Regions from separate parts of the Ralstonia sp. RRA genome, predicted to be linked through region 1. Evidence: predicted binding sites of a transcription regulator. Region 1 holds the regulator's gene; the other holds the start of a gene.

What was found. The regulator FNR, encoded in region 1, switches genes on or off when oxygen is low (the NO sensors DNR and NnrR bind a similar motif). The targets are predictions, from matches to a motif close to TTGATNNNNATCAA.
Region 2: V6657_RS25290 (universal stress protein) is a predicted target of FNR. The motif match lies at 2,650-2,663, and genes of this name have one in related genera.

Annotation. Positions count from the first base shown of each region.
Region 1 is NZ_CP146091.1:1,984,190-1,989,069, forward strand. It holds gene V6657_RS09755 (sulfite exporter TauE/SafE family protein) at 1-724, opposite strand, end outside; gene fnr (fumarate/nitrate reduction transcriptional regulator Fnr) at 903-1,631, shown strand; gene V6657_RS09765 (hypothetical protein) at 1,661-1,915, opposite strand; gene V6657_RS09770 (FixH family protein) at 1,912-2,139, opposite strand; gene ccoG (cytochrome c oxidase accessory protein CcoG) at 2,167-3,630, opposite strand; gene ccoP (cytochrome-c oxidase, cbb3-type subunit III) at 3,627-4,550, opposite strand; gene V6657_RS09785 (cytochrome oxidase) at 4,563-4,745, opposite strand; gene ccoO (cytochrome-c oxidase, cbb3-type subunit II) at 4,749-4,880, opposite strand, start outside.
Region 2 is NZ_CP146092.1:1,616,401-1,621,280, forward strand. It holds gene V6657_RS25275 (flavodoxin family protein) at 1-464, opposite strand, end outside; gene V6657_RS25280 (BON domain-containing protein) at 511-1,164, opposite strand; gene V6657_RS25285 (universal stress protein) at 1,192-2,031, opposite strand; gene V6657_RS25290 (universal stress protein) at 2,067-2,567, opposite strand; gene V6657_RS25295 (CBS domain-containing protein) at 2,854-3,351, shown strand; gene V6657_RS25300 (DUF2892 domain-containing protein) at 3,362-3,544, shown strand; gene V6657_RS25305 (zinc-dependent alcohol dehydrogenase family protein) at 3,595-4,605, shown strand; gene V6657_RS25310 (universal stress protein) at 4,687-4,880, shown strand, end outside.

The DNA.
Region 1 (4,880 bases):
CGTGTGCGTTGAGCATCTCCGGCAGCCACGCAGCGCAGACCAGCCCCCACACGCCAAAGGCGGCAATGGCGGCACCCGCCGCGCCACGCGCCCACTTTTGGCGAGACAGCCCCCGCATCCAGCCTGCCAATCCGGACATCATCAGCAGATTTGGCAAGGTACCCAGACCAAACGCCAGCATCACAACCGCCCCCGATGCCGCGTTGCCCGCCAACAACGCAACGGCCAGCGCCCCGTAAATCATGCCGCACGGTACCAGCCCCCATGCCAAACCCGTGACATAGCGCCGCACCAATGGTGGGCTGTGGCGCAGATTTTCACCCAGTCGCGCCCCCATTTTCGACAGGACGCCGGCAAAGTAACCCAGCACGCGTTCCAGCCAAGGATTGCGCCATGCATCACCCGTGGTCCGCACAACCAGCAGCAGGCCATAGGCGAGCAGCAAAGCGCTGGCGAATGCAAACAATCCGCGTTGAATCGGCAGCCACTGCTGGCGCCAAACCGTGGCACCGAGCGCACCCATGATGGCCCCCAACACCGCGTACATACTGATGCGCCCGGCATGCATGACCGTCTGCTCGAATGCCAGCCTGCGACGCGAAACGATGCGCACCGGCACCTGCCCGCGTTCAGCCGCCAACGCGATGCCGCTGCACATTGCCAAGCAATGCACACCGCCGAGCAATGCGATCAAAAAAACGCTTACGAGCGCGGCAACATTCATCTTTTTGACGCTCTTTTGATATGGACCAAAGTTAGTGTTTTGCTGACGGGAATTCCGTGCATTTCGCGCAATTCACGTTATCGGAACAATCCGATATCAGCATGGCGGCCGCTATAATAGGCCGCGGTTGCATCACAAGAATTTCTCATTTCACTTACTCGAAATTCACTCGCCCCCTGTGCTCACACGAATCGCACTCACCGACCAAGCTTCCCGTTGTTCCACTTGCGTACTCGGCCAGATCTGTCTGCCGGTGGGCATGAATTCGGAAGACGTGCGCAAGATGGATGAGTTGGTTGCCGAGCGCATCCGCATCAAGAAAGGCCAGACGCTCTACGCCCTCGGTGAGCCGCTCGAAGCCGTGTACGGCATCCGCTTCGGCACGCTCAAGACACATCTCACGCTGGAAGACGGGCGCCACCAGATCACCGGCTTCCATTTGCCCGGCGAGATCGTCGGGCTCGACGGCATTGGCGACATGTGCCACGTGTCGGATGCCACCGCGCTGGAAGACACCGAAGTCTGCGTGGTGCGTTACGACCAACTGCAACAGCTCTCGCGCCGGCTGCCCTCTCTGCAGCACCAGTTCTTGCGCATCATGAGCAAGGAGATCTCGCAGGATCACCACATGCTGCTGACGCTCGGCTCGATGCGCGCTGAAGAACGCCTTGCCGCTTTCCTGCTCAACCTGTCCAAACGCTCAGCTCAGCGCGGGTATTCGTCGACCGAGTTCGTGCTGCGCATGAGCCGTGAAGAACTGGGCAGCTATCTGGGCCTGAAGCTCGAAACCGTGAGCCGCCTGTTCTCGCGTTTTGCTGAGGCCGGCCTGATCCAGATCCGCCAGCGCCACGTCAAGCTCATCGACATGGCAGGCCTGCGCCAGGTGATGAGCGGCCAGGCCAGCTAAACCCGCCCACCTTCCAAGACGACATCCGCTCACACGAGCGGATGCTCGTGCGCCTCCAGCTTGCCGATGCCCGGCGACACGTACAGCGTGAGTGCGCTCGACAGTCCGCACAGCAACCAGAACACAAAGAACGACACCGTGTAGACCGCCTCGGCCGACACGGCAATCTGTTCTCCGAAGAAGCGCAGATCCGCCGGGTCCACCACCGCAAACACGACCAGCTCGGCCAGCGCCGCGCATAGAAACGCAGGCCAGAGAATCCACATCAGCAGGCGGCGTTTCATTGGACCTCCCCGTGGGCGGCATGGGCCGGCACGGAGACGGGCTTCTCGACGACCAAGCCGCGCCGCACGACGTTGTCATGAATGACGGGATCCGGATGCGACACGGCTAACCAGATGGTGACACCGCATCCGATCATGGCGACGAAGGGGCCGGCCATCAGCAGCCACGGCCAGGGCTCGCGCCACCATGGCCGGGCCGGAGCGGAAGATTGCATTGCCTGCATCTGTGTCTCCTGTTCTAAAAAACCGCATCAGCGCGGCACGATGAAACTCGACGGCTCGCGCAGCACGAGGCTTTCGCTACCGCTGTCTGCCTGGATTACAAAACGGATCTTGTGCGATCCGGCTCCCACGTCGTCTGCGGGACGGCGCACGCGGATCGGCAACAGGCGGTTGGCTGCCGGTGCCAACTCAAGCGTGGTCGATTCACCGCGTCCGCCCTGCACTTCCAGCTGCGGCAGTCCTTCCGCCGTGATGGTCACGCGCACAGGTTGCTCGGAGGCATTCATCAACTGCAGGCGATAGACGTTCTCGATCTTGCCGCCGTCCACCTCGCGCGCCAGCGCACCACGATCGCGAATCACGTCCACCTTGAGCGGCTGGCGCATCGTCAACGCAACGATGAAGCCCGTGATGAGCACCAGCATGATGCTGGCATAGATCAGCACGCGCGGACGCAGCAGATGGCGCCGCGCCTCTTTCGGGGTGAGCCGGTCGTGCATCGCGCGCTCGGAGGTGTAACGGATCAGGCCGCGCGGGTAGCGCATCTTGTCCATCACCTGATCGCAGGCGTCAATGCAGGCGCCGCAGCCGATGCACTCGTACTGCAAGCCCTGACGGATGTCGATGCCGGTCGGGCACACCTGCACGCAGATGCTGCAATCCACGCACGAACCGAGCCCCTGCGCCGCGAAGTCTGCACTGCGCGAGCGGCTGCCGCGCGGCTCGCCGCGCTGCGTGTCGTAGGTGACGACGTAGGTGTCTGGGTCGACCATCACGCTCTGGAAGCGAGCGTACGGGCACATGTAGAGGCACACCTGCTCACGCAGGAAGCCGGCGTTGCCCCAGGTGGCGAACGCGTAGAACAGCATCCAGAAGGTCTGCCACGGCCCGAGCGACAGCGTCCATGTCTCCATGCCGAGTTCACGGATCGGCGTGAAGAAGCCGACGAAGGTGAAGCCCGTCCACAACGCGATCATCACCCAGGCCGAATGCTTGGCCGCCTTGAGGCGCAGCTTGCGCAGGCTCCAGCGCTCACCGTCAAGGCGGATGCGAGCAAAGCGGTCGCCTTCGATATGCCGCTCGATCCACATGAAGATTTCGGTGTAGACCGTCTGCGGGCAGGCGTATCCGCAGAAGAGCCGCCCCGCCACTGCCGTGAACAGGAACAGCCCCAGCGCCGACAGCACCAGCAGCACCGTCAGGTAGATCACGTCCTGCGGCCACAACACCAGTCCGAACAGGTAGAACTTGCGTGCCCCCAGGTCGAACAACACCGCCTGGCGCCCATTCCATTCAAACCACGGCAAACCGTAGAAGATGGCTTGCGTGGCCAGCACCATCCACACGCGCCAGCTTGCGAACGCCCCCGTCACGGAGCGCGGATAGATCTTGCGCCGGACTTCGTAGAGCGCCTGCTCGGTGGGCGTGTCGTCCGAGCCTGCCGTTGCAACGGCAGGTGTCATGGGGCGCCAGCCGGGTTCGTGCTCGCTCATTGCTGGGCGCTCGTGTTGTTGTTCGAGAGCCCCCACACGTAGGCCGCAAGCATGCGGATCTTCTCCGGCGACAGCAGGTTCTCGTGCGCCGGCATCGTGTTATCGCGGCCCTTGAGGATGGTCTCGACGATGGTTGCCTCGGAGCTGCCGTACAGCCACACGCGGTCGGTCAGGTTGGGGGCGCCAAGCGCCTGGTTGCCCTTGCCGGTCGCCATATGGCATGCCGCGCAGACCGACTTGAAGGTCGGCTCGCCACGTGCGGCTTTGATCGGGTCATAGGCCAGGCCCGACAGGGAACGCACGTAGTTGGCCACGTTGGCGGCTTGGTTGGCATCCACCACTGCAGCCAGCGACGGCATGACGCCGTGGCGGCCCTTGGTGATGGTGGTGAGGATCGTCTCCGGATCACCGCCATACAGCCAGTCGCTGTCGGTCAGGTTCGGGAAGCCCTTGGAGCCGCCCGCATCCGAGCCGTGACATTGCGCGCAGTTGTTCAGGAACAGGCGCTGGCCGATCTCGTGTGCCTGGGGGTCGGCGGCGATCTGCTTGATGTCCATACCGGCGTAGCGCTCATAGAGCGGGCGCACCTTGGCATCAGCTGCAGCGCGCTGCGAAGCCAGCTCGCCGCGCGTGGAGAAACCCAGCACACCACCATACGCACCCAGCCCGGGATACAGGACCAGGTATGACAAGGCGAAGATGCACGACAGCAGGAACATCCACATCCACCAGCGCGGCAACGGATTGTTCAGCTCGCGCAGATCACCGTCCCACACGTGGCCAGTGTCGTCGCCGGCTTGCTGTCCGGGCGCGATCGTGATCTTGCGTTGCGAGAACAGCAGCCAAATGCACCAGGCGATACCCACCAGGGCAATCGCCGAGATGTAGTACCCCCAGAACTCAGAAATGAAGTCGCTCATGATCTTGTGTCCTTATTGATGTGGGCGCGACGCGTCTGCGCGTGCACCGGCGACCTCGGCTTCATCGGGCAACAGGAACGGCAGCATGGCCGATTCCGCATTGGCGGCAGCACGATGCGTCGAGAACGCCCACCAGCTGATCCCCACGAACAGCACCAGGAAGACGGCGGTGGCAATTGCACTCAGCATGGCCATGACTCACTCCTTTGCGGCAACGGTGGCAGCCGACTCATCAGCAGGGGTGCCGGCCATCTCGCGCACGTTGCGCAGCTCTACGCCCAGGCCTTGCAGAAAGGCCACCACGGCGTCTTCCTCGGTCTTGCCGGCAAG
Region 2 (4,880 bases), on a different replicon from region 1:
ACTTGCTCGATAAAGCCCGAGATCTCTTGTTGAGAAAGACCGCTGAGCACATCGCGCTGGCAAAGTGCCAGTACAGGTGCCGGAATGGCAGAGGTGATGCGCGCAATCTCTTCCATGGCACTGAACGCCCCACGCGACGCCATCACGCAGATCACCGACAGGTTTGCCGAGAACGGCGACTGATCCGCCAGGAAATCCCGCATCGGCGAGGCCAGATGCCGCATCCAGATTGGCGCCAGCACAACAACCTGGTCGACCTCATCCAGTGGCGGTCCGGCATAGTGATACTTGGCGCGCACGTGGAATAGCGTTTCAATCATGCAGCGCAGATCGCCAAGAAAGCCGGCACGCGGGTACTCATCCGACACCTCGGCAAGCTGCCAACCGCTTTGCGCCGCCATCAGTTCAGCCACCTGGCGTGCGGTTCCGGTGCGCGAGTAGTAAACGATCAGGTTTTTTTCCATGGCAGAAGTCCGAAATGGATAGGGTTGGGAGGTGCGCCGCCGTGGGTCAGGTGCTCACCCAAAGATGGTCGATCACGGCTCGTACACCTGGCGCGTCCATGGCGGCCTCCCGCGCGGCACGGCATTCATGCAGATTGCGCAAGGGCCCGTACAGCGTGACCGTGCCATCCGCCACCACGACATTGATCCGAGCGGCATCGAGAACAGCCTGGCGTTGCAGTGCCTTGACGATGCGCTCAGACAGGTCTGCCGGGCCGGCGGCCTCCCGAAGGGTCAGCGCGTTGGCAACCGATGTCACGCCGCGCACGCGCTGTACGGCATCCAGTGCAGCGCGACGCTGGAAATCCTGATCAACCTGGCCCCGCAAGGTCACCGCACCATCCTCGACCGTGACGCGAATGGCGTCAGCAGGCACGGCAGTGTTCCAGTGGAGGGCATCGCCGATGGCTTGGGCGATCTCCTCGTCCAGGCGCCGCATATCGGGCGGCACGCGCACCTGCACGTGCACAACGAGCGCCGTCACACCGGCTACCCGACGAACGGCTTCCTCCGCGGCATGCTTGTCCGCAAAGCTATCGGCGCTGCCGGAAATCGTGACGACGCCGTTCTTGACGCGAACGGCAAACCGGTCAGCATCCACAGCCGGATCCCATTGCAGTTCTTCTTCCACGTCGCTCTTGAGCTGGATATCGTTCTTCACGGCGGTCTCCTGGAACAACGTCCGGACTCAGTGAGACAGCAAGACCGGTACGGTCATCGTCTTGAGCAGCGTGCGCGTCACCCCACCAAGCACGAGCTCACGCAAACGGCTGTGCCCGTAGCCCCCCATCACGATCAGGTCTGCGCCGAAATCGGCGGCGCGCGATAGCAGCATCTCGCCAATTGCGACGTCGGAATCCACACAACGTGCTTCCTCAACCGTGGGCTCAATGCCATGTGCCACCAGCGCGCGGGCGACTTGACCAACGGTCGTGTCCTCCGCCCAATGTGGCGGGCGGTCACCCGTCATTTGCAGTACCTGTACGGTGTTTCCGGACATCAGCGGCATAGCATCGTGCAGCGCACGTGCCGACTCCCGGCCACCGCTCCACGCCACCAGCACCCTCTGCGCCACGCTCGTAAAGCGGCCTGCATACGGCACGACCAGTACCGGCCGGCCTGACTCAAGGATCAGCGTCTCAACAAAATCGGGGGCAACAAAGCTTTCGGCGTCGCTGGCGTCTTCCTGGCCGACAACCAGCAGGTCCGCCTCACGCGCCTGGCGCAACACCTCAGCCAGCGAATCACCGTCGACTGCCCGCCATTCCGTCTCAATAGGAACGGATTGCACCGCCTCACGAAAACGCGCGTGCACAACGTCTCGGACACGGTTGCGCCGATTGCGGTCCTCTTCCAGATAATGCGCTGCGCCTTCCATCCGGTAGAACCAGTTCGGGCTTGGCGCAAAGCTTGCATAGACAGCGATAAGCGTTGCGTGGTGCGCTTGCGCGTAGCACGCGGCAAGACTGAGGCGGTGCATCGCACGCTCGCTGGCATCGAGGTGCACCATCACACTGGCATAAGTCATGATCGAACCTTGTTTGGAGTCAAAAGAAGAACGCGCTACGCAATGACAATGTTCGTCAGCGGTTCAGTGACCGCGTGCTCGGTTTCAGTCGGAACGGCCCGCACCAGCAGCACTGGCAGCGTGCTTTGTCGCGTGACGCTCTCTGCCACGCTGCCGAGCAATATCCGCCGAAAGCCGCGTCGGCCATGCGTTCCGAGCACCAGCAGCTTGGCGTCGGCGTCGCGCGCGGCCTGTTCGATTGCATAGCCCACATCGAAGGCACCAAGCGGGTCGTTGACGAGTGCCGTCTTGACGCGCGCGCCTGCCTTCTCTGCCTTGGCTTTTGCGCTCGCTACGATCTGCTTGCCGGACTCAATCAGCATTTCGGTGAATCCAGCCACATCGATGTAGCCAACGTCGTACCTCAGGTAGTTGTTGTCGATCACGTGAGCAATGATCAACTCCGCGTCGAGCTTCAGGGCGAGCTGAATGGCTTCGTCCAAAGCGCGATCCGCCGTTGGACTGCCATCCACCGCAACCAGGATCCTGTCGTACATGGTGCGCCTCCATATTGAATCGGCCGAGCGCCCGAACACGGGCTGACGTGATTCCATGTTGGACCACCGGAGGGATTGCCCCTTGATTTACATCAGCGTTTTCCCATGCGCGAAGAGACCACGGCCGCTTGATCTGCCTCAAGGGGGCTGGCGCCCTTTTCACTAGACTTTTTGGTTTCCCGCTGCAGCCAACACCAGCAATGGAGGGCGACAACATCTTGTGCGGGATCAACTTCCGGAACCTGTCCGTTCTTATAGTGAATACGTACGCGCATCGGAGTCCAGCATGAGGGTCAGTGAGATTTGCTCCCGCCGCATCGTCCACGTTCCGGTCTCCGCAACGCTGCAGACGACCGCACGCCTGATGCGAGACCAATGCCTGCGGGCGTTGTTCGTGACTGAGCATGGCGTAACAGGCATGCGGGTTGTCGGCATCGTGACGGACCGCGACATGGTGGTCCATGGCATCGCCAGCCAGACCGATTGCGCTCAAACCGCCGTATCCGAAGTCATGACGCGCGGCGTGCTGACCATTCAGGGGCATGCAGTCATCAGCGAGGCACTGCGCACCATGCTCGGTCACGGCCTGCACCGTCTTGCGGTAATTGACGATCAGCAGCAACTCATCGGCATGCTGAGCCTGGATGACACCATCCGCGCGATCGGCGGCGAATGGACTCTGTTGGCCGGCATACTCGGCCGCGACCGGTGCACCGACCATGGCTCCGAAACCCTCTCTCCGTTAACCGTTGCGGACGTCCGCCCGATTTCATTTCATCCGTAGGAGTGCTGCCATGTTTCCCAACGTTGGAACAGCCGACCGCATCGTTCGCATCCTGGTCGGCCTCGTGATGATTCTGCTGGCGCTCTTCAGCAAGGTGCCGGCCTGGGTTGGATGGCTTGGTCTGGTACCTCTCATCACCGGCCTCATCCGCATGTGTCCGGTCTATTGGATGATGGGCATCGGCCGAGATTGAACGCTCTGCATCATCCATACTGAACGGGTGCGGTGCGTTTGGAGGCGCCGATGCCAGAAGCCATGCGAGCCATGGTCCACGAAAGCGCGGGGGCGCCACTGCAGTGGCGAGAGGTTCCTGCACCGATTCCCGGGCCGGGCGAAGTCCGGATTGCCGTGTCCGTGTGTGGCGTCTGCCGCACCGATTTGCACATCGTGGATGGTGAGCTTCCACACCCCAAGGCATCGCTCATTCCCGGTCACGAGATCGTGGGCATGGTCGAGTCCTGTGGCCCTGGCGTTTCTTCGCCAGCGCTGGGCGATCGAGTTGGGGTGCCCTGGCTTGGCTGGACATGCGGAGCCTGCCCGTTCTGCTTGAGCGGGCACGAAAACCTGTGTGACCACCCCGCCTTCACGGGCTACACGCGTGATGGCGGCTATGCCGAGTACGTGGTCTGCGATGCCCGGTACTGCCTGCCCATTCCAGAGCCGTATGACGATGCACATGCGGCGCCGCTGCTATGCGCTGGCCTGATCGGCTATCGCACGCTACGCATGGCTGGAGATGTGCGTCGAATCGGCATCTATGGCTTTGGTGCGGCAGCCCACCTGGTCACCCAGATTGCCGTAGCGGAGCAGCGCAAAGTCTTCGCCTTCACACGCGCCGGAGACACTGCTGCACAGCAACTTGCCCTGCAGACTGGCGCCAGTTGGGCAGGATCGAGTGACCAATCTGCGCCAGAGCAGCTGGACGCGGCCTTGATCTTTGCTCCGGTTGGGGCGCTGATACCACAAGCCCTGCTGGCCGTTGCCAAGGGTGGTGCCGTGGTCTGTGGCGGCATTCACATGAGCGATATTCCGTCGTTCCCGTACCGGCTGCTGTGGGAGGAGCGAAAACTCATGTCGGTCGCCAACCTGACCCGCGCGGACGGTCTTGCGCTGATGCGTGTGGCATCGGCAATTCCACTGAAGGTTCATGTCACACCGTACCGGCTGCAAGATGCCAACACTGCACTGGATGACCTGCGCGCGGGACGCGTGGCCGGCGCGGCAGTCCTGAAGGTCAGGTCTGATAAGCGTTGATGTGGGTCAATGGGGCGCCCTCCATGCGGCCTACGCTGGTGACACGCGGCACCATTTCGCGTGATCCCATTGGAGACCACCATGTACCAACGCATCCTGCTCGCTATCGACGGGAGTCATGCATCGCTGCTCGCATTGCATCAGGCTATCGTCGTGGGCAAAGCCACCGGCGCAGAGGTCGAGGCCTTGTTTGTGGCTGACAGTTCGGACCTGACCTTCGACATGGTCGGCTGCGACTCAGTTGCCTACGCAAAGCGCGTGCTCGAGGTGGGCCG